DNA from 4 places in the Carboxylicivirga sp. genome. Region 1 is predicted to be linked to each of the others. Evidence: riboswitches for the same ligand, from Rfam matches in the RefSeq annotation. Region 1 holds a riboswitch; each other region holds the start of a gene.
The links. Region 1 has a riboswitch for cobalamin ahead of AC4MRQ_RS17240 (ABC transporter substrate-binding protein). Riboswitches for the same ligand answer to the same signal wherever they lie in the genome.
Positions count from the first base shown of each region.

Region 2: linked by a shared signal. The riboswitch ahead of AC4MRQ_RS16440 (TonB-dependent receptor) and the one ahead of AC4MRQ_RS17240 (ABC transporter substrate-binding protein) in region 1 are both predicted to bind cobalamin.
Region 3: linked by a shared signal. The riboswitch ahead of AC4MRQ_RS06005 (TonB-dependent receptor plug domain-containing protein) and the one ahead of AC4MRQ_RS17240 (ABC transporter substrate-binding protein) in region 1 are both predicted to bind cobalamin.
Region 4: linked by a shared signal. The riboswitch ahead of AC4MRQ_RS10210 (precorrin-2 dehydrogenase/sirohydrochlorin ferrochelatase family protein) and the one ahead of AC4MRQ_RS17240 (ABC transporter substrate-binding protein) in region 1 are both predicted to bind cobalamin.

Region 1 covers NZ_CEXQWX010000105.1:6,299-12,284, forward strand. The annotation lists gene AC4MRQ_RS17230 (ABC transporter ATP-binding protein) at 1-250, opposite strand, end outside; gene AC4MRQ_RS17235 (iron chelate uptake ABC transporter family permease subunit) at 243-1,289, opposite strand; gene AC4MRQ_RS17240 (ABC transporter substrate-binding protein) at 1,292-2,434, opposite strand; cobalamin riboswitch at 2,460-2,652, opposite strand; gene AC4MRQ_RS17245 (hypothetical protein) at 2,764-3,414, shown strand; gene AC4MRQ_RS17250 (dipeptidyl-peptidase 3 family protein) at 3,508-5,460, opposite strand; gene AC4MRQ_RS17255 (hypothetical protein) at 5,489-5,986, opposite strand, start outside.
Region 2 covers NZ_CEXQWX010000096.1:442-6,427, reverse strand. The annotation lists gene AC4MRQ_RS16450 (PPi-type phosphoenolpyruvate carboxykinase family protein) at 1-908, shown strand, start outside; gene AC4MRQ_RS16445 (methyl-accepting chemotaxis protein) at 1,089-2,873, shown strand; cobalamin riboswitch at 3,319-3,525, shown strand; gene AC4MRQ_RS16440 (TonB-dependent receptor) at 3,940-5,986, shown strand, end outside.
Region 3 covers NZ_CEXQWX010000019.1:25,617-31,602, forward strand. The annotation lists gene ccoG (cytochrome c oxidase accessory protein CcoG) at 1-779, shown strand, start outside; gene AC4MRQ_RS05995 (FixH family protein) at 875-1,318, shown strand; gene AC4MRQ_RS06000 (sulfite exporter TauE/SafE family protein) at 1,325-2,026, shown strand; cobalamin riboswitch at 2,148-2,357, shown strand; gene AC4MRQ_RS06005 (TonB-dependent receptor plug domain-containing protein) at 2,443-4,350, shown strand; gene AC4MRQ_RS06010 (YncE family protein) at 4,360-5,403, shown strand; gene AC4MRQ_RS06015 (YncE family protein) at 5,600-5,986, shown strand, end outside.
Region 4 covers NZ_CEXQWX010000043.1:30,909-36,894, forward strand. The annotation lists gene AC4MRQ_RS10200 (helix-turn-helix transcriptional regulator) at 1-79, opposite strand, end outside; gene mnmE (tRNA uridine-5-carboxymethylaminomethyl(34) synthesis GTPase MnmE) at 312-1,724, opposite strand; cobalamin riboswitch at 1,867-2,072, shown strand; gene AC4MRQ_RS10210 (precorrin-2 dehydrogenase/sirohydrochlorin ferrochelatase family protein) at 2,289-2,888, shown strand; gene cobA (uroporphyrinogen-III C-methyltransferase) at 2,890-3,672, shown strand; gene AC4MRQ_RS10220 (sirohydrochlorin chelatase) at 3,665-4,546, shown strand; gene cobI (precorrin-2 C(20)-methyltransferase) at 4,550-5,266, shown strand; gene cobJ (precorrin-3B C(17)-methyltransferase) at 5,500-5,986, shown strand, end outside.

The sequences.
Region 1 (5,986 bases):
CTAATTGATTACGCTTATAGTCCTTCAAATCAATGTCACCAACTGATACATCACCTGAAATTTTGGGAATAAATCCACTTAAGGTTTTAATCAATGTAGATTTGCCGGCGCCATTAGGTCCCAACAGGCAGGCAAACTCACCTTGTCTCAATTGTACATTTATATTCTGATGCAAAACCGTTTCCTTATCGGAACCTTGTCGGTAACCAACAGCCAAATCTCTCGATTGTAATAATATTGACTTATCCATAGCTATTCATTTTCCGTCGTTTTATAATAACAGAAATAACAATCGGGGCGCCTATCAGTCCTGTAACAACATTAATCGGCAATGCACCTTCAAAACCAGGCAATCGGGCAATGAGGTTACAAAATAAGGCTAAAATAGCTCCTGCCAAAATTACGGCAGGCATCAATACTTTTTGATCACTTGTTCGAAACAAACCCTTGGTTAAATGTGGAACAGCTAAACCTAAAAAGGCAATTGGTCCGCAAAAAGCAGTAATGGCTGCGGTTAATAAGCCTGTGCAAAACAATATAGACAATCGTGTTCGTTTGATATTCACACCCAGATTCTCAGCATAATTTTCACCAAGTACCAACACATTTAAAGGTTTAATCAATAATAAACTAATGAGCAATCCGATTATTATAACCGGTATAAGAATCAAAAGATGCTCCCAGGTGACATTGGCAAAACTTCCCAAACCCCAAATGACATAGGCATGCACATCTTCTTTCGGACTGTAGAATTTCATCACTCCTATTATTGCAGAAGCCGCATAACCAATCATGATACCAACAATCAATAAAATGGTATTATCACGTAAAGCCTGTGCAAAAAAGACGATCAGCATTAAGATAAAAAAGGCACCAAGAAAAGCTGCACCTACCACTGTCATATGCCCGAATAAACCATATCCGCTTATTGTAATACCCAACACATTTCCCGCAAATAAAACAACAAGTGCAACACCTAAACCGGCTCCACTGCTAATCCCTAATATTGATGGTCCTGCCAGTGGATTACGAAATAAGGTTTGCATTTGTTGGCCTCCTACAGCCAATCCGGCTCCTGCCAAAACAGCTGTAATCGTTTGTGGTAACCTTGATTTAAGAATGATGGATGAATAAGCACTTCGCGATGCCTCCTCACCTATCAGAACATTTAGTATATCTTCAAATGGAATAGATACCGAACCAAAACCAATATTCATAAGGAAAAATACCAAAATCAGTGCAGTCAATAATACAAAACCCATTATCCATTTTACCCGATGATCTTCCATATTTACTCTTTAGTCAATTGATGGAAATAAGTTGGTTGATATCCAATTAAAACTTCAGGGTGCAATGCATAAACCAAATCACTTAAAACTATGTGCGGCTGCATTAAACCTTTCTCGAAATACTGCGAATATGATGAATTTGTAACAACGATATTCCTGTTTTTAAAGGCTGTAAAATCAGTATACCGTTCATCAATTTTGGCAATCTCAGTATAGCTTAGTTCATTGGGATAATTCAAAATCAACACCCAGCATTCTGTATCTTCGGCCTTTTCGATAATTGTCTCATAATCGAGCGATAAAGAGCCAGTTCCCTTTGTATCCTTATAAATGTAATTACAACCGGCATCATTAAAAAAGTTAGCCATATAACTTTCTCCTGCCGGGGTATACCAAATACCTTGATAAATATGTCCTGTAAAAACCGATGGTTCAACGGCTACTTTCTTTGCCTTTTGTTTGATTTCAAGATAAGCAGTTTCAATTTCTGAGAATAAGTGCTTTGCTTTAGCACCTTCGCCTAGTAATTCTCCAACAAATATGAGCCACTCAGCGCGTCCAAGCGGTGTATGTTCCAAATAATCAGCATTAGTAAGAACTGGAATACCAGCACTTGTTACAGCTGTAAAATGATTATCCTTAAATGGCGACACCATCATAAAATCAGGCTCAATATCAACCATGGTTTCCACATCGGGTGCAACAGCTAACCCGACATTACGAACTGATCCATTTTCTATGGACTTCTGAATGTATTCATCCGATATATACTGCGGTTCAGCAACTCCACAAATGGTCTGTTTCATGTTGAGCTTATCAGCATAATTTACCATAGTGGATGAAAGCGCAATCCATTTGTCAGCCGGATAATTAATTACATACTCATTTGATTGCTGAAGAGCTTCTTTTAGTGATTTGTCTTTAAACAATGCAATGGTTTCATTTTTAGTCGTATCGCCCCAGGGATCGCATAATACGATTTGACGATAGCCTTTAAAATAGTTGATATGGAATCCCTTTGCATATTTGGGATAGTAGGTACTATCTGCCTGCCCAACTGTTAAAACTCCCGTTTGGGTTTCTCTTTTCGATTGGCATGCAAATAAAAGAGTAGCTACTAATAAGGTTGTTGTAAATCTAATCATCTCTTTATCTCCCGAAAGAATTATGAATTAATGTGTCAATGAAACAGGTTTTCCGGCTCTCCTTCATCACCTCCCCTTCCCATTGCAATGCAACAGTGGTTAATAAGGCGTGCTCCTTACTGGCATGGATTACGGCTGCGGGAACAGCTCAGGCATTTCACCTGATTCCCTTTTTTCAATAACTCTGCAAAAGTAAGGTTTTAATTTGAAGACTCAAGAATCAATACATAAGTATCAAGTTCTTTCGTTGGTTAACGAAATATTTTATGAATTTTCGTCTTTTCGTCCCAAATATTTCATACCTTTAAAATCAACCTAATAAATTAAATATGAAAACTCTAACACTTACCTTTCTAATTGCTGCAATTCTGATTGCAGGATGTTCAAAAGATCAGGTTGAACCTGAACCACCTGAACAGGATGAGATCATTACTCCTTATGTAAAAGCTTTAATTAACAAAGTTCCTTTTTGCGTATTCCGTGATTCAATTAAGGAACGTTATTCTTCAATGCATGCTTCGTTTTCATTTGGCACTTCCCTATTATCGATTACTGAAACAGGAGAAGTCCTTGATTCAAGCTTTACCATTCGTGCGAGTTATGAAGCAATGCATATCAGCCTTTGCTTTCCTTATCGGAAAGCGCTACAACAAGAAAAAATATTGCTGTATAGGAATATACCTGAAATAACTTATCACTGGGCTTTAGCAGGTCTTGAATCTGTTGACATTGTTGATGGTAAACAGCAAGGATTACACTATACGACCTACTGTTTTAATTCTAAGAATATCCTGAGCGAACCGGTTGGTGAAATAAAAATAACATCATACGATCATCAAAATAAATCGATGCGTGGTACATTTTCTTATACAGCTTATGGATACAAGCATGAAAACAATCAGATCACCGAAACTAATAATAAACTTGAGGTAGAAAAAGGTGAATTCTATGTAGAATGGGATGAAGAACTTTTTCAATAATACGAAATACAAGATATTAACTATCTGCAACCGATTTTCGGGTGGAGTCAAGACGCTTTATAAACCTCTTGCTCTCCTCCCGTTAATTATTGCTTAATTGCTTTCATAACCATAATCCCTATTGTAACGTCGCATCTGGTCCAGAAAGCTTTCATTGTAGCTCACTTCAATATCTACTATTTCTCCATCATCATTAATAATCGGTTCAAGCTTAGGATTAATAAAACCTGAATATGGTGCCACATTTAACTTGCCATAACGCTCTAATACTTCCGTATGAATTTGTTGGTCAACTTTGACTCCATAGGTTTCAACTAGTTCTTTTGCTGCTTTGTAATCACCTTGCGATTTAATCCGTTGTATTTCTCTTAATAGCTTACTAAAAAGGCCGCGTAATTTTTTATAATCATTAATGACAAAGTAAGTTTTGCCTTTTTTCGTTATTCGTTCAATTACATTATCATTTAAACCATTCTCCATCACCCATTCTGATATTAACTGCCGGTTTCTCATATGAGTTTGCTCGATATTGGAACCTAAACCGATTCTTGCAAGCTGAACCATTAATCCATTTCGGATATATGCATTGTATTGAACCTTGGCAACATCCTTATTCGGAATTAATTTGAGTTCCTTCATTTTTTCATCTGCCATAAAATACAAACCAAACAAATCAGCACGTGCTTCCTCAATAACAGATGCATAAGATTTCAGAGCATCTGAACGAACTCCTGATTCTAATTTTCCAGAACCATGCCCCACACATTCATGTAGGTGAGTATGCAAGTTATCTGCAATGGCTCCATATTTTTTATGCAATAAAACTTCTTCCTCTGAGCAGGCAAACTCTTCGATTACTCCAGATGTAAGTGAAGCCATTTCATAAGCATGACTTATATTTTGTAAGGAAACTGATTTTGACCCATGCTTTTCTCGAATCCATTCAGCATTGGGAAGATTAATTCCTAATGGTGAGGCCGGATAACAGTCACCTCCTAGCATGATTGCATTAATCACTTTCATACTAACGCCACTCACCTGCTCTTTCTTGTGCGCAGGCAATACAGGAGAATTATTCTCAAACCACTGAGCATTTTCACTGATAATTGATGCTTTTTCAGTTTCCTCTTTATCAATGATATTAACCAAACTTTCCCAAGTAGCCTTAAATCCTAATGGATCGCCATACACTTCGATAAATCCATTGATAAAATCAACTTCACCCTCTTGCTCTTTTAACCACTGAATACTGTATTTATCAAAGAGATTTAAATCACCAGTTTCGTAAAATTGTATCAAGGTTTTAATTATCTCCTTTTGGCGATCATTTTCCGCAACATGAGCTGCTTTTCTCAACCAAAAAACAATTTGCTCAATTGTTCTGCCATATTTACCTCCAACCTGCCATATCTCCTCTTTAACTTCGTTATTCTCTTTTATTAGCCTGGAATTAAGCCCATAAGAAACAGGCTGAGGATCTTCTTTGTCAATAAGGTTATTATAAAACTCTTCAGCTTCTCCTTGCGATAGTCCTTTATAGAAATTATTTGCAGACTTGTGAACCAGGTCTTTAGCTTCATCCTGACATACGCGTTTTGCATCCTGACTGTGATCAAAAAGCAGTTTTCCCAGTTGTTCAAGTAGCTCCTCAGAAGTTTCACAATTCAATTGTTGTATTTGTTCATCAGTTAATAAAGCTATCCACTGTTTTAAGCAAGCTTTTGAGAAGGCAGGCTTTAGCTTATCAGTACTATAATGATGATGCAGACCGTTGGAAAATAAAACCCGCTTATAAAAAACTTCTAATTTATTAAAGTTCTCATCCTGAGCTTCTATACTTGAATAAATAGTATCAAGGCAGTTGCGAAGCCATAAGTTGTTTTCGTTATTCTGATCCCAAATAATATCTCTTCCTGAAAGAGCCGCCTCAGTCAGAAAATAGATATATAATTTCTTTCTGATTGGTAACGTCTTAAACTGTGGTATATTATATCGCAATATTCTTAAGTCGGCAAATTGCTCTGCCTGGTATTGAAAGTCATTCATGCAATTAGTTTTACAGCTGTAATCACCTTTACTGTTTAGGATTTCTCAGATCAATATCTCTTTTTAACTCCCATGCTCCCTTTGTAAATTTAAAAGCATTGTATGAGAAATCGGGACCATAATAATGATAAACTCCTCTATACATTGGGTCTGCAGGCACTAGGTTATCAAATACAATCAATTTTTCCCGCTGATCATATCGTAACATCATTGCGGCTTTGGCTGAATACTTAAATATTACCCGAGATCTGCTTAATCGCTCCGTTTTAAAAACAGGCATTCCAAAACGAATTCTTCCATTTTGAATAAGCATTACATCAATCACCCTGGTTTTAATAAATTCATCATGTCCTTTATAGCCAATAAGTGTATAATAGGTCTTATTACCACTATATGTTTCTATTATATCAAGATAAATCGCCCCATACCATTTCTTATCTGTTAAAGATGCCCGTTCAGGTGTTCTTATCTTTTCTGTGGCATCAGTCAAAGGTTTTACACTAATTTCACCATCATCTTTTAGTAT
Region 2 (5,986 bases), on a different contig from region 1:
AAGAGCTTCCTGAATTATTCATGGACTTTATCTGTAGTTTAACAGGTAAATCGCCATCAACAACAGGGGCAGGTTCAGAGGGTGCATTAACTAAGGGGCCTTTCAACATGTTAGTTCCTACAACAGACTTAAACAATGCCTTATTATCATACATATTAACTGAATATCAAGGTTTCAGTTCGGCAGCAGGTTACGTTGGACAGAACCGTTTCGACCACGATATCTCAATCTTAATTCCTGAGATATGGGCTCGTTTAGTACCGGAAGATCGTGATCCTAAGTTGCTAATCGAAAATGGTTCACTTGAGAAGTTGGAAGACTTTGAACACAATGGTCAGAAAGTATTGGCCAGCCGCTTGGGTTACCGTATTACTGAGAACTTTGCTTTCCGCTGTATGAACCGCTTGTTTGACGAGCCATTAGCTGTATTTAACGAGCAAATGTTGAAGCCTGAACTTCAGGGAATGGAAGATTATGTAGATGGGATCAACAATATTGTTGAAGCACAGCAAAAAGTTGCCCAGCGCTACTTCGAAGAAGGATCAGTAGATGGTGCGATTCCTCCGTTGAAAATCTTACTTCACATTATGGCTTATGGTGAGTACGAAGGAAAAGAGATCAGCCATCCTGAATTACGCAAGTACTTCGACCGTGAGTATGTTATCAATAGCGATTGGTACAAAGAGCGTTTAGCATTGAAGCAGGAAAAAGAAGTAGCATTCCGCAAAGAGCAGATTGCATACCTTGAGAACTTTGCTGCAAATGGCGAAAATGCAGAGATCAAGTCTGATTTAGATATCGAAGGGCGATTGGCTAAAGCACAAGAGTACTTGGCTTACGCTACTTCAGAAGCGTATCTGAAAGACCTGAAAGGAACTATTGGTGCCGATGTTATTTACAGAGGATAAATACACTAAGGTTATTCATTACAATACACAAACAGATGAGAGGCTGCCGTTCGGTAGCCTCTTTTTTTGTCATCATTGATGATTTATTAGTATTATCTTAAGGTTAAGTTTACAGAACAGGTAAAAGCGCGCAGTAATTTTAGTGCCTCAGGAATTAGTGAATAACCTAAACATAAAACCATGCAACGAGGAACCATGCGCTTTCGATTTGCCATCCTAACAGTTCTTTTAGTAATCACTTTTAGCGCCATTGGCATTTACACTCATTTTTCGCTTAACAGTTTGCAGAATAACAACCTGATTGAGAATCGTATTCATGAATTAGAATCTTTAATGCTGCAAATGCGCCGCAACGAGAAGGATTTTCTGGCGCGTGCTGTTACAGATCCTCAATTCTATAAAACGAATGATCATAAATACCTGAAGCGTTTTTCAAAGAACATGGATACCTCTATTTCAATATGCGAGGAACTTATGGAACAGGATATCATCATTAGCAATAACATGGTGCCGATGATTGATTCCATTCATCAGTCATTGACTAATTACCAGGGTATTTTTATGCAAATAAAAGCAACAGCATTTCAAAAAGGATTTAAAGATTATGGATTGGTTGGTGAAATGCGGGAGGCGATACACAACATTGAAAGCACCTTAAAACAATACAACCATGATCATCTGATGGTGTTTATGCTGATGGGACGTCGGCATGAAAAGGATTTTCTACTCAGGCACGATTTAAAATATAAACAGAAGTTCACCGATAATGCCGCTGCCTTTGAACGTGCAATTAATCGCTCAAACTACAATAAAGTTGCAAAGGAGGAAATGCTGGACTTATTGAAAAATTATCAATCAACTTTTATGACTATGGTTGATAAGCAACTGGAGCTTGGCTTAGACGAAAAAAGTGGTTTGTTGGGTCAATTAAGAAGCGAAGTGCACCAGGTTGAACCTATTATCGGAAGAGCCAAAACAGCACTGCTTAGTAGTCTGGCCCGAAACTCCTGGTCTACCCGCTGGTGGATTATCAGCTTTATAACTGTGGGTGCCACCTTGGTGGTTGCTTTTAGTATTTTCATCTTAAAAGGTGTCAGGAAGATGCTGGGCGCTGAACCATATGAAGTGGCGCAGATAGCAGCTCAGGTGGCTGATGGAAACCTGATGATCCATGATGATCTGAAAGGTAAGGCAACTGGTGTGCTGCATACTTTTGTTATCATGGTGGAAACGCTTAAAACACTGATGAAAGAGGTTTCAGAAGTTGTAACGGAGCTCAACCAAACGTGTCATTCACTGGAATCAAGCTCTGAAAAGATTGCCCACGGCGCACAAACACAGGCCAGTTCATATGAAGAAATCGCGACTTCGATGGAGGAGATCAATTCCAATGCGCAGCAAAATTCTATGAATTCACAAAATACCTTTAAGGCATCGCACGAGGCAAGCAACGAGCTGGAACAGGTAAAGGGCAAAGCGGGCGACTCATACGAAATTGTTAAAACCATAAGCGATAAGGTTAAGGTTATTACCGAAATTGCTGACCAAACCAATATTTTAGCCTTAAATGCAGCCGTTGAAGCATCGCGTGCCGGTAATCAGGGAAGAGGTTTTGCAGTTGTGGCCCAGGAGGTAAAAATACTAGCGGAGCGTACCCGCGAGGCTGCTCAGGAAATCGTAAGTATGTCGCAGGAGAGCCTTGATGTTTCCACATTGACAACCAATAGCCTGTTTAAGCTTATACCATCGGTGAAGAAAAATGCTGACCTGATTGAAGAGATTGCTGTATCGAGCAATGAACAGTCCAACGGCGTTCAGCAGGTTACTTCAACTTTGCAGCAAATTAATCACATCACCCAGGAAAATGCAGTTGCATCCGAGAAGATGATCATGACGGTTAACCAGTTAAATGAGCAATCCATCAGATTAAAGGGAGTTTTAGAACATTTTAAGATCAGGAATTAAGGAAGTTGAGAGTTGAGGGTTTAGAGTTAAAATTGGTTTACGGATCGAATCTTTATTGCCGTCATATAAGTAAAGATTCGATCCATAAATCGCCTGTCTTACTAATACAATCCGGACATATGGAGAGTTTTGGGTTTAGAGTTAGGGGTTGGGAACAGTGGTCATGTGTAAAACCTTAAAGAATAGGTGAGAGGTAGCTTTCAACCGGCTAAGCGGATTACCCACTAAGCCGATGTTTAAATTCGTAAATACTACTCCAGAAGCTCAGACCTGTCAGGTTTTTAAAACCTGACAGGTCTCTTGTCTTAATCTGCATGTTACTACCAACTAAGTAGGAGATCAGTTTAGCAGATCTATTAAGAGATAAGTCCCACGAACTAAACACTTTTAAAATCAACCCGCTTATAATTGTTCAACTTTTATAAATAATTAATTAAACATTTATATCTTCGCATCGATTTTTGGTATAACTATTCTATCAGATTAGTTAGTAAGGGAATCAGGTGAAAATCCTGAACAGTACCCGCTGCTGTAATCCCAAGTCACTATTGTGACACATGCTTTTACACTGCATCCACTATTGGTTATTGACCGATGGGAAGGAAGTAAAAGTTGGGAAAGTCAGAAGACCTGCCAGAATGGAATTCATGTAGCTTTCGGGAGTTAAAGCAATACACGGAAAGGCAATCCATGGCACGTCCTACCTGTATTTATTATTCCATCATGCTACAAATATTATTAACCCGGTAATGGACTATAATATTAGTCGATTGCTGATAACCTGAGTTCGATGTAAAATTTTGGATTCAGAACGCTTATAAGAAGTAAGGTTCAAGTGTAAATGATGAAAGAATAGAGGACTATTTTGAATCATTTAGACGGAGAAGATTACTGTTTATAAGTGGTTTTGCAAAGATTTTGCTTAAAAACCAGATTTACAGCATTAAACTCTATCGCAATACCGATAGCACTCGGTATTCGATTAAAATTATGCCTTGTAAATCAGATTTTTATTGCAATCTGATCTCAAAATTTAAGTTGATCTCAGGTTAAATCTATTTGTAAAATGAAACAGACTAAACTAAGCGTAATTACAAAGATCAGCGCTTTAATGACCTTGCTGTTGATGATAAGCAATGTTGTTTATGCCAGTAAAAACGAACAAAAGGCCAGCATTAGCGGTATTGTCAAACACAATTCTGAGCCGGTTCCCTATGCAGTTGTTATTATTAGCAATACAACATTGGGAACAGTAGCCAATGCGGCTGGTGAATTTGAATTAAATGAACTACCTACAGGACAATTTACCATTAAAGCCCAATCGATGGGTTATAAGCCGGAGGAAAAGACGATAACCTTAAAATCAGGGCCCAACAAATCCATAGAATTTATGTTGGAAGAAGATGCTTTTGGATTAGACCAAGTAGTGGTAACAGCCGATAGAAATGAACAAACCCGGCGAACGGCTTCAACCATTGTGAATCGCTTAACCAATCAAACAATGAAAAATGTTCAGCCCATTGTGGTGAGCGATGCCCTGAGCTATGTGCCAGGCCTACGCACCGAAACCAATTGCCAGAATTGTGGCATGGTGCAAGTGCGCATGAATGGTCTGGAAGGTCACTATTCGCAAATACTGATTAACAGCCGGCCAATTTTCTCAGGCCTTGTAAGCGTATATGGATTGGAGCTAATTCCGACCGCTATGATCGAACGTGTTGAAGTAACGCGTGGTGGCGGATCAGCACTTTACGGCAGTAATGCCATTGCCGGAAGCATCAACATCATCACAAAAGATCCCATTCAAAACAGCTATGCAGCAGAGCTACAATCTGGTGCAATAGGTGTTGGTTTAGATGGTACTGAATCGGTAAGTGAAACCGCGGCCAGGTTTAACGCCTCAATGGTATCTGATAATAAAAAAACCGGGATGGCCCTTTTCGGTAGTTTGCGCGAGCGCGATCCTTTCGATGTCAATGGCGATGATTTTTCGGAGCTGATGCAGTTAAAAAATCTGGCTTTTGGTACCCGTTTGTACCATCGTCCATCCTACCGTAGTAAAGTAGTGTTCGACTTCTTTCGTATTGACGAAGAACGGCGTGGCGGCAACCGTTTTGATGAGCTATACCATATGGCAGACTTAACAGAGGCGGTCGAGCATAAAATAACAACGGGAGCCGTTAACTATGAGTATTTTATGGGCCAAACAAGTCATTTAAGTGTTTTTGCATCTGCACAAGATGTTGATCGTGCATCTTACTATGGAGCCAATCAGTCGCTGACAGACTATGGGCAAACAGACGGATTAACCTACACTATTGGTTCCCAATTTAAATCTGATTTTGGCTTCAATAGTTTGCTGGCAGGTATTGAGTTGGTGGGTGACCAGCTAAAAGATCAGAAGCTGGGATACCCTGACTACGATAAGCCAATATGGGATGATGATAAAATAACGGGATTTGAACAGGCACCTAATACAACAGTTGCCAACCAGGATAAAACAATTTATGGTGCTTTTATGCAATACAACCGACGCATAGGTGTATTGAAGCTATCCGGCGGTTTTCGTTACGATATTTACGATATTAAAGACAATGTGCATGGTACCGGTGATTGTGAGGGTAATGTGATTAGTCCGAGGTTTAACGTTTTGTGGGATGTTTTACCCAATCTTCAGGCACGTGCATCCTATTCGCAAGGCTACCGTGCTCCCCAGATATTTGACGAAGATCTTCATATAAGCGCCTCGGCAACACGGCAGGTGATTCATAAAAATACTGAAGGATTAGAGGTAGAGACCAGTCATAGTTACATGGCATCATTGGACTATAATCAACAATTTGGTCCGTTTAACTTCTCATTATTAGCCGAGGGGTTCCATACATACCTGGATAATGCTTTTGTAGCCATACCTGGCGATGTAATTGACGGCACTGTTACTTACCTGCGCACCAATGCTCCCGACGGGGCTTATGTGCAGGGAGTTAACTTCGAATCCACAGTCTCGTATTTTAACGCCCTTACCTTAAACGCTGGTTTTACCGTTCAGCGCAGCAAATATAAAGAGCCACAAGAGTTGGGTACAACAGACTTTCTGCGAACGCCCGATCATT
Region 3 (5,986 bases), on a different contig from region 1:
CTTTTTATTTTGTATTTGCCTATTTCAGAGAACAAGTGTGTTCACTAGTCTGTCCTTACGGTCGCTTGCAAGGTGCTCTTCTGGATAATAATACCCTGATGGTGACTTACGACTTTAAAAGAGGAGAGGGGCGAGCACCGATGCGTAAAGGTGAAGATCGTGCTGCAGCAGGGAAAGGAGATTGTGTTAATTGCTACAAGTGTGTGAGTGTTTGTCCGACAGGTATAGATATTCGAAATGGTATTCAATTAGAATGTATTAACTGTACAGCTTGTATCGATGCCTGTAACAGCACTATGCGTCGATATCAATTACCTGAAGGCTTAATTCGTATTACCTCACAAAATAATATTCTTAATGGATCGGCATTCAAGTGGACACCTCGAATCATTGCTTATACAGCACTAACAGCTGCTCTTATAGGAGCGTTGGTGGTACTATTTACATTACGTTCGAGTTACGAAACAACCATATTGCGTGTTCAGGGATCCTTATATCAAAAGCCTGATGAAGGTAATTACTCAAACATTTACAACTATAAAATTGTCAATAAAACAGAGAAAGAAGGTAACCTGAGTATAAAACTGGTTTCACCTAATGGAACGGTCGAGCTGGCAGGCAGCTCCATGCTGGTTAAAAAACAGGAAAGAATACAAGGAGCCTTTTTAATCAAACTAAACGAAAAAGAACTGACCGGTAAAAGCACCAAGATTGTATTGGGGGTGTATAATGGAGATCAATTAATTGAAACCATCCACACTACGTTTGTCGGTCCTTAATAGTCATCCATTTATTAGATATTATATGAAACGAACATGTAATTTTTAAAATCTCTTGTGAGTTACATATGACAACTGAAAGAAAAATTAAACATATGAAATTTAATTGGGGACATGGTATTGTTTTAGTCATCGTTACAGGTGTAATAGGTTTTTCAAGCCTTGTGTTTATCACAACGCGAGAGAAGATTGATATGGTTACTGAAGACTATTATCCGAAAGAACTGAAGTACGATGAGCAAATTACGAAAATTAAGAACTATAATGCCTTGTCAAAAAAAGTGGTTATCAAAAAGGAAAAAGATATCCTAATTCAGTTTCCTGATAATATTGCCGACGCTAACCAGATATCCGGATTAGTGCATTTATATCGGCCATCAGACAAATCGTTGGATGTTGAGAAAGATATCAAGCTCAGCAACGATTATATAATGACGCTTTCATCAGATAAACTTGCCAGTGGTAAGTATGAATTAATTATTGAGTGGGAAGCAAACAGTCAGCCATACCTGACTAAAGAAGTTCTATACGTTGATTAATAGGATATGTACATAATAGAAGGTTTTATATATGGATTTTTAGGCAGTATGCATTGTGTTGGCATGTGTGGCCCATTGGCTCTGGCATTGCCTTTACCAACCAGATCGGTTGCACAAAAAGCATCAGGAGCAGTGTTATATAATGTTGGACGTGCTTCTACCTATGGGTTATTAGGGCTTATTTTCGGTTTGTTAGGAGCAGGATTAAAGTTATCAGGTATTCAACAATGGGTTTCGATAGCCTGTGGTGCCATTATGATACTTAGTGTCATTTTACCTGGGGTAATAAAGCTTCCTAAGTCAAGCAATAAGGTATCAACATCTATTTACTCAACGTTGAAAAGGAAGATAGGTGATTCATTAAATAGAAAGAAATTAAGTAATTTGTTGGTAATTGGGGTATTAAATGGTTTTCTTCCATGCGGATTAGTTTATGTTGCAATAACAAGAGCTGTTACATCAGACACGATAAATGACAGTGTTTTGTTTATGGTAGCTTTTGGTTTTGGAACATTACCTCTGATGTTTGCAGTAGCATATTTTGCCAATATCATCAAGAGCCGGTTCTTACATCAACTAAGAAAAACTATACCAATGTTTATCATCATTTTAGGCGTACTGTTTATTTTAAGAGGAATGAATTTAGGAATTCCATATGTTAGTCCTGAATTTGAGGAAGAAACACAAGAGGTAAAGTGTTGTCACTAATTGTTTTTCGATAATAAAATGTACAAGAAGACTGGCTTTAGAGCTGGTCTTTTTTATTTAAAAACTTTCTAAAGAAGAAAACATTTATGTGCTAATAATTTTTTCATCTGATCAATTCCATTACTTTTGCCCACGATTTGGTTCATAAAGCATATATCAATGCCGAATGATAAAAGGGAATGCCGTGAAAGTCGGCAACAGTATCCGCTGCTGTAAGTTCCAACCGGAGTTTTCCGGAAAATGCTGTAATCAACAAAGCCACTGTTCATGGGGACGGGAAGGCGATTACAGTGGGATAAGTCAGAAGACCTGCCAAAGAAATTCAATTGTTCGTGTCATTCGGAATAAATGCAGAGCGATACTTATTTGTATTCAATATCCGTTTTGTCAGGACAGTTTATTAAACTCAAAATTAGATGAGGATTAGACTGTTAATGATATTTTTGATGGCTTCATTGGTTATAATGGCTGATGGTGAAGTGCGTGATTCTGTGAGGGTGAAAGAGGTTGAGATTACAGCTTCGCGGAAAAAGCATTTTAGTGATGGATACCAGCATGAAGAAATATCAGGTGAAATTTCAGGAAGTTATTCTTACAGAACTTTAGGCGAAGTATTGAAACATAATGCAAACATTAATATTCGTTCTTATGGTTCCGCAGGGGCGTCAACTTCTATTTCATTTAGGGGGCTTGGAGCTTCTCAAACACAAGTTAACTGGAATGGTTTTCCAATTAATTCGGTAACATTGGGATCGGCAGATGTTTCAAATGTCATGTTATTGCCCAACAACTCAATAACAATGATTCCCGGTGCAGGGGGTGTAACATATGGAAGCGGAACTTTTGGCGGTGTTGTTAATATTGGTTTCAACCCAAGTGGTATTGAAAGAAATAATGGGATTATAGATCTAAATGCAGCCTCATTTGGTACCTTTAAAGTTGGTGGTAGCTACGATTTAAAAATCAATAAGCTGATACTAAGTGGTAGTATTTGGGGTGATAAATCGGATGCTGATTATAAATACTTCGATCAGATAAAACAGACAACTTTAAAGCGACAGAATGCAGATTACAATCAATACGGTTTTCAGCAATATATCACCTATAAACCAGATGCATATTCAGAATTAATCGCAGGAATTTGGGGGCAGGTCAAGGATATGAATATACCTGCCATCGAAGGTGCCTCTTTAAAGAGTTATGAAAACCAAAAGGATTCTACTTTACGCGTTTTCATGAGTTACAAGAAAGTATTCGAACGAAGTTCAATAAATATAAAAGGGGCATGGTTTTATGCTGATCAGCATTATGTCCAGAAAGACAGTGCGGATGCACCGCTCACGATGATTGATTCCAGAATTAAGAGTAAATCATGGTTTGGTGATTTTAATTATCGTGTTTATCTCATTGACCGTTTAAGTCTTGATGCAGGTTTGACGTATAATCATACTAAAGGAATTGTTGATGCCTACGAGGGTACTCAGAATGATGAAGTAATTGGTCTGATAGCTGGTGTCAGGTATGTAAATAAATTAAGCGCGAACTTTGCTTTAAGAAAAGAGTGGAGTAATAATGTTGACTCTGATATTCTAATTAATACCGGTTTTTCATTTCCATTAACGAAACAATTTATTGTAAGGGGAGCTTATTCGCAAAAATTCAGACGCCCTACGTTTAATGATTTATTTTGGGTGCCAGGTGGTAACCCGGAGTTATTGCCCGAACGAGGCTACTCAATTGAGATTGGTGGGCAATATTTGATAGATTCGAAAACGTTAGGAGAATTTACTACTGATCTATCTGTTTATTATAGTCCGATTGAAAACATGATTGTGTGGCGACCTGAAGGTGCCCTTTGGTATGCAAAAAATTATAGTGATGTATTAACACGTGGGATTGACCTAAAATTAATGCATCATAAAAAAATTAATACTATAACCTGGAAAACAACAGGAACACTGGGTTATAATCAGGCAACGATTGAAAGCATTGCGGAAAATAATAAATCTAAAGAAGGCAGACCATTGTATTATGCTCCAAAGTGGATGAGTAATATCAACTCTGGTATTACAACAGAAAATGATTATCAATTTTTTGTGAGCTGGAATTTTGCATCAGAACAATCCTATGATGATTCGGATGACACTATTGAACCATATTGGCTGCTAAATGCGCAAATTGCAAAAAATATAAAAATCAAAAGAAGCCAGTTATTCGCACAGGTTTCTGTTGAGAACCTGTTCAATAAATCATACCAAACGGTGAGATCTTATCCAATGCCGGGAAGGATGTGGCATATAAAATTGAAGTATCTAATTAATTAATTTATAATCATGAAAAAAGTATTCAAGTTTCAAGTTCTATTTGCACTACTGGCTATTTGCCTGGCTTCATGTTCAAGTGATGATCCGGCTCCGGTTTATCCTTCTTTAAAAGGTGATTTTGTTGTGAGTGAAGGAGGTTTTGGAAAAAATAACGGAGCAATTGCATTTTATAATGAGGAAGTTAGTGATAATGATATTTTCTTCTCGGTAAATGATCGTAAACTAGGTGATATAGTTCAGGATTTTGAAATGGTTGACACACTGGGTTTTATTGTGGTTAATAATTCACAAAAAATTGAAATAGTTAGAATGAGGGATTTTAAGAGTGTAGAGACAATTGACGATGATCAATTGACATATCCACGTTTCGTAACTCAGGCTACAAATAGCACGGTGTATATTACCAATGGCTCAATGGATGGAGAAGTGTTAATATATGATTTTAAGAAGTTTGAGTTTGCAGGTTCCATTGCTGTTGGTAAGGGACCTGAAATGATGGCTAAAGTTGGAAATAAAATGTATGTAGCCAATTCCGGAGGATATGGTGTTGATAATACGGTTTCTGTTATTGACATCGAACAGAATAAAGTTGTCGAAACTATTACATTAGATGAAGGTAGTGTAACATTAAAGTTAGATAATAATAACGATGTATGGGTTTATAGTAAAGGAGCCCATGGAGGTACCTGGACTTGGTCTGACGCTAAACTTTACAAGATTAACTCTAAAACCGATGAGATTGCAAAGACTTTTGAGTTGAATGGAACTATAGGAACTTATGGCAGTAACCTGTTTTCAATATCAAAACAAGGAGAAGTTTTCTATATGACTGATGCGATATATAAAATGGATATTAATGCAACAGATGTTCCTGCTGAAAAATGGTTAGATAAGACGTTCTACGGAATTGATATAAATACCGAAACAGGCCAGGTATATTGTTTTGATTCTGTTAATAATGAAGTGGTGATAATTAATAAAGAAGATGGGGCTGAAATCAAAAAGATCACTGGTACTGCTCCAAATCCTCGGGCTGCAATTTTTAATTATTAATATCACTAAGGATTCACGCTATTCATTTGGTTGAAATTCGAATTCAACTCCCTAGCATACCCCTCACTAATGAGGACAGTTTCTATAAGGTCGGTTTTGCCGGCTTTTTTTATTCTTTTATTCAATCATTGAAATATTTGGAAAAGGAATAATATCTTTGGCTGTTTAATTTAGATGACGATTATAATCAATAAATATGAAGAAACTTTTCCTTGCCTTAGGAGTTGTCGCCTCCATTGGCTTAAGTAGCTGTAATGATGTTAACGTTTATAAGTTGGAAGCGCATCAGGGAGCGTTTGTGTTAAATCAGGGAAGCTCTAAAAGTACTATAAGCTATTATAACTATGAGCGAGAAGAATGTACCAACGATTACTACCAGTTAAAGAATAATGGTGCAAGTATTGGTGCGGGTGCAACAACTATGGCGATTAATCGAAATAGTGATTTTCCCAGAGGTGTGGCTTATGTTACTGTTCCAAACGATAATAGCGTTGAACTAATCAACCTTGATGGATTCATTGATGCAGGTAATATAGATGACTATACAAAACCCAATGATGTTTTAGTGGCTGGGGACACGACT
Region 4 (5,986 bases), on a different contig from region 1:
ATTTCGTTACAGTGGTCTTAGCGATAAACTCATTACCGCAGTGTTGGCATACCTTTGTAATCTCTATTTTGCTGCTCATCGGATTGTACCTTTAAGTATCTCAATGTATCCTCGTGTATCGTGATGTATCTGTATGTAACATCATTTCTCCACTTGAATTGGATTTTTGTTGCGTGCAACAAATCTTGTTGTTGCAGTAACATTGTAGCAACAAATATAGCTAAAATAAAGGAAAATAACAACAGAAAAAAGAAAACAAAACTTTGTAATGTGCTGAATAAGAAGATAAAAGAGTAGTAAAGGAAAGGTTATTACTTTCCAATACAGAAATTCTTAAAAATATTTCCCAACACCTCATCTGTATTGATTTGTCCCGTTATCTCGCCTAAGAAATGTAATACTTCTCGTATATCCTGAGCAAGAAAATCACCGCTAATGCCCGTTTCTAATCCGTTTGAAACCCGTGTGATGGCTTCGTGAGATTTTTGAAGTGCTTCATAGTGGCGCACATTGGTAACAATTACTTCATCATTATCAATGGCCGATAGGTTAACAGTTTTTAAAAGTGCATTGGTTAATGCTTCAATATTCAGTTGTTTTTTGGCGGAGATAGGTACAATGGCATCCGTACCAGATAATTCTCTGAAGCTTTCTTTTGAAAAGCGCTCAGCAATTACAGATTCATCGCTCAGATCTGTTTTATTGATGACCACGATTAACTGTTGTTGTTCATCCAGTCGCTTTTTAACATCGCTGATAGCAGCATGAATCTTATCATCAGGATCATTAACGTCCAGCATTAACAGAACAATGGTAGCCTTACTGATCTTGTCATAAGTGCGCTCTATACCCAGGTTCTCTATTTTATCCTTAGTGGCTCTGATACCTGCGGTATCGATAAAACGAAAACCAATGCCTTCAATGTTGATTGTGTCTTCAATCACATCGCGCGTGGTGCCGTGTATGTCAGATACTATTGCACGTTCCTCTTGCAGTAAGGTATTTAATAAGGTTGATTTTCCTGCATTGGTATGTCCCACAATAGCTACAGGAATTCCATTTTTAATGGCATTACCAAGCGAAAATGAATTAACCAATTTTTGAAGTAGAGCTTCAATTTCATCAACGAGTTTTGTTAATTCTGAACGGTCAGCAAACTCCACATCTTCCTCACTAAAGTCAAGTTCCAGTTCAATTAACGAAATAAAATTGAGCAATTGCATTCGCAGGTTAACCAATTCATTGGAGAAGCCGCCTCGCATCTGTTGTAAGGCCACACGCCGGGCTGCTTCACTGCGCGATGCAATAAGGTCAGCAACTGCTTCGGCCTGTGATAGATCCATTTTGCCATTCAAAAATGCTCGTTGGGTAAACTCACCAGCCGTGGCCAATCGTGCACCATTTTTGGTTAATAATTGCAAAACCTGCTGTTGAATATATGGAGCACCGTGACAAGCTATCTCTACAATCTCTTCACCCGTAAATGAATGTGGTGCTTTAAAAATGCTGATCAATACCTCATCAATATCTTTTTCATCTTCATAGATGCTCCCAAAGTGAATCGTATTTGCTTTTTGCGAAGACAGTCGCTTTCCGACTTTTGCAGGTCTGAATATTTTCTCACAAATCGAAATGGATTCATCTCCCGATAAACGGATCACTGCAATAGCTCCCATTCCCTGAGCTGTTGATATGGCGCAAATAGTATCTTTTTCGCTTAGCATTATTCAATTGTTTTTAAGTTGGGCATATTCGAAGTTTCAATCGTGGCTCCCAATTATTTTGCAAATATAGCTAATTACGCCTGATTCTAAATAAGCCATATTTGACGTAATGGTATTTGGTTTAATTCAAAAAATACTACTTTTGATGCCGATTTAACATGGTGCGTCAGGACTTGTATGTTCGAAGCCTGACAGAAAGAGGGAATCCGGTGTAAGTCCGGAACTGTACCCGCAGCTGTAAGCTCTGTTAACTCCGTTGAAACTTAATGTCACTGTCCGTCAAAGACGGATGGGAAGGCACAACAGGAGGGAGTAAGTCAGAAAACCTGCCATAGAGGATCAACATAGTATTAATCAAAACTTTCGGGTTTAAAAGTTTGATGCACAATGGAAAAGTCATCTCAATTATGGCAGATACATAATCTGCGCTCATGTATTTCTTTTGATAACACATCTAATGATGCGTTAATAAATCACGTGTATAAGCATTGTTCAATGGCATAGAACCTATTAGATAGTTGTATCTGATATGGAATTCTGTTTGTAACATTATAAGCTTCTGCGATGAAATATTATCCAATTCATATATCTATAGTTGATAGATCCTGCCTGGTTGTTGGTGGTGGTAAAGTGGCCTTGCGAAAAGTCAGTAAACTCATTAAGGCCGGTGCTGCCGTAACTGTTATTTCCAAAGAATTAACACCGGAACTTAAAGAGCTGAAAGATAAAGATGTATTCATACATCGTGATCGACATTATCAGAAGGATGATGTGAAAGACTTTTTTATGGTATTTGCTGCCACCAATGATCAATGCGTAAATGGTCTAATTACAGAAGAGGCACAGCATTACGGGGTATTAGCTAATAGTATTAATGGTGTCGATGAAGGTGATTTTATTCTGCCTGCATCCTGTCAGGTAGGCGATTTACATCTGGGTATTACCACTCAGGGGCAATCACCGGCTCTTTCAGCAGCTTTACGCAGATATTTTATAAAGAAGTTGTCTGCTTTGACACCAGAACTGATTGATGAGGTGGCTCTGAAAAGAAAACAGATGCTCAATAGTAATGATGAAGATTGCGAGAGGGAAATGATGGAGATGGTTGATGAGATAATTGAGCGCATTGAAACTAATAAGATTGACCTTAACACAAATAAATAAGATGAACCCAGTAACAGGAAAAGTATGGCTGGTGGGAGCAGGGCCTGGTGATGCTGATTTAATCAGTGTAAAAGCTACAAAGCTTCTCGAAAAAGCAGAAGTTGTTTTGTACGATTATTTGGTAAATAAAGAACTATTAAAGTATTGCCGACAAGCGTGTGAGATGATCTATGTCGGCAAAAAGAAAGATAAACACACCTACCCACAGGATGAACTAAACGAGTTATTAGTGCATTATGCCGGTCAAGGTAAAGAAATAGTGCGCTTAAAAGGGGGCGATCCTTTTGTATTCGGGCGAGGCGTGGAAGAAATTCTCACATTAATAGCAAATGAGATTGATTATGAAGTAGTGCCCGGTATTACCTCCGGAGTTGCCGTGCCAGCTTATATGGGTATTCCCGTAACAGCGCGTCATGTAGCTTCATCAGTGACCTTTGTAACTGGACATCCGGCTAAGAATGGGGCGAATCCTGTAGACTGGCAATCATTGGCAAAGGGCTCAGATACGCTGGTTGTGTATATGGGTGTTACCAATGCTGGTCGTATAGCACAGGAGCTGATTAACGGAGGAAAGAGTAATGAAACACCTGTTGCTTTAATACGATGGGGAACATACCCTCAGCAGGAAATGCTTAAATCAAATTTAAAATCCATTGAGGCTGATATGACCAATGCTGGTTTTAAACCACCGGCATTAATGGTTATCGGGGAGGTTGTTAAATTTTCCGATCAGTTAAAACCAATCATCAAATCAGTAACTAAAGAAGAGTTTAGCCATGTGTAAAAAAGGAGTATTACTATGTGGGCACGGAACCCGTGTGAAAAGAGGAGAAGAGGCATTCAAGCAATATGCCGGTGAATTTGCAAAACGTTTACCGGATTACGAAGTGGAAGCAGGATTCTTAGAGTTATCCCAACCTGATTTTGAACAGGGAGTGAAGAGCCTGGCCAGTAAAGGGGTGAAAGAAATATATGCTTTACCCGTTTTTCTCTTTACCGGTGTGCATATTCAGAAGGATATTCCGTGCATGTTGTACCAGTTACAAGCAAAGTATAATGTGTCAATTAAGCTGGCGCATTACATTGGTGATTGCGATGATATGATCGAATTATCCAATGACTTACTGAGTAAAGTTGATGATGCAGTTAAAGGAAAAGAGACAGAGACCTTGTTCTTCGGACTGGGTGTAGGAGCTTCAAAACCTGCTGCCAATGGCGATTTGACACGCTTAACACGTATGGTGCAGGAAGCCAATAAATTCCCTTTCGCCCTTAATGGCTTTTGTAGTCGTATGACTTACCCCTCGGTGGCCGATGCCCTATCTATTTGTGAGAATTTACCCTATAAAAATATCGTGGTGGTTCCGTATATATTTTTCCCTGGTGTATACATGGATAAAGCACTTGATCTGTTTAAGGCATTGGAAGAAAAGCGAACTGATCTCAATATTTCGGTTACGCCCCTGCTAAGTGAATCGGATGTTTTGGCTCAAATACTTTTAAAGCGATTGAAGAGTGTTGAGAGTGGAGAAGTAGATCTGATCACTTCGGTAGATCAGGAAACGCTGGAGAATTACGAACCTCACCATCACCACCATCATGGTCATGGACATCATCATCATGGACACGATCACGCTTGTTGTGGACATAAGCACTAAAAAATGGAGCAAGGAACAGTATATGGTGTGGCTTTAGGCCCTGGCGATCCGGAATTGATTACCCTAAAAGCTTTGAAGACGTTGCAAAAAGCCGATGTGATTTATTATCCGACAACGGTCAATAGTAAAGGCATGAAAAGCAGCATGGCCTGGCGTGTGTTGAGTGAGTTAGGTTTGGACAAGAGCAAACTGAAGTCCGTGGAGGTGGCTATGAAGTACGACCGCAGCGAAGTCAATGCTACTTATGGTCGACTGGCGCAAGAAAGCATAGCTCATAGTAAAGCAGGAAAGACAGTGGCCATTGCCAGTGAAGGGGATATTTCGTTTTACAGCACCTTTGCTTATTTGATCGATGATATTAAACAAGCGGGCGTCAATTATGAAATGATTCCGGGCGTTCCGGCATTTATATTGGGCGGATCTCTGAGTGCCAATCCCATTTGCACACAAACCGATAAAGTCTTGGTGGTGCCCGAGGTAGCTGACGAAAAGGAGCTGGAAGCATTCACAACAGCAAATGAAACAGTTATAATGATGAAAGTATCTAAGATAAAGGATTGGATCGCTCGTTTCCTTGATAATTCTCGCTATCAGTTTTTTTACGGAGAGTATATGGGTACCGATAAAGAGTTTACAAGCAGTAATATTAATGACTTGAAGGAGCGACGTATTCCTTACTTCTCAATCATCATTATAAAACAAAGCAAGACTAAACGCTAAATTAATATGATGAAGCCAGGGCAATTGCATATAAATATTGGAAGGACGCAAACCCGTCCCCTCCTAAATTTTAGGAGGGGTGCCGACAGGCGGGGTGGTATAATTTATGACTTAAATGTACGTGCACAGTTTATAAAGTCAATTGTTTATTCAAAACAGAAAATTAGAGATCATGTCAATCGTCTCGAATCCCAACCCTGAACCCTGAACTCTTGAATCTTAAAACCAAAAGTATGAGCAACATAAAAGTAATTGGCTTAGGCCCCGGTAACCCGGATCTATTCTTACAACCAGCTATTGAAGCGATAAAAGAAGCCCATGTGGTCATCGGGTATAAATACTATTTTCAGTTTATACAATGCTACCTGCAGGAAGGAACCGATTGTATTGACACCGGTATGCGCCAGGAGGTGGAACGCGCCAAAATTGCTTTTGAAAAGGCTGAGTCTGGTTTAAAAGTAGCGGTGATCAGTTCGGGCGATGCCGGGATATACGGTATGGCCTCATTGATATTGGAAATGGCCGAAAAGCGACAGACCAATATTCCGGTGGAGGTGATTCCGGGTATATCCGCTTTTCAGGCAGCAGCAGCGAAACTGGGTGCACCCTTTAGTCACGATTTTGTGGTGCTGTCCTTATCCGATCTGCTAACGCCTTGGAAACTGATTGAAAAGCGCATGAAGGCAGCGGCCTATGGGGATTTTGTGACGGTGCTGTATA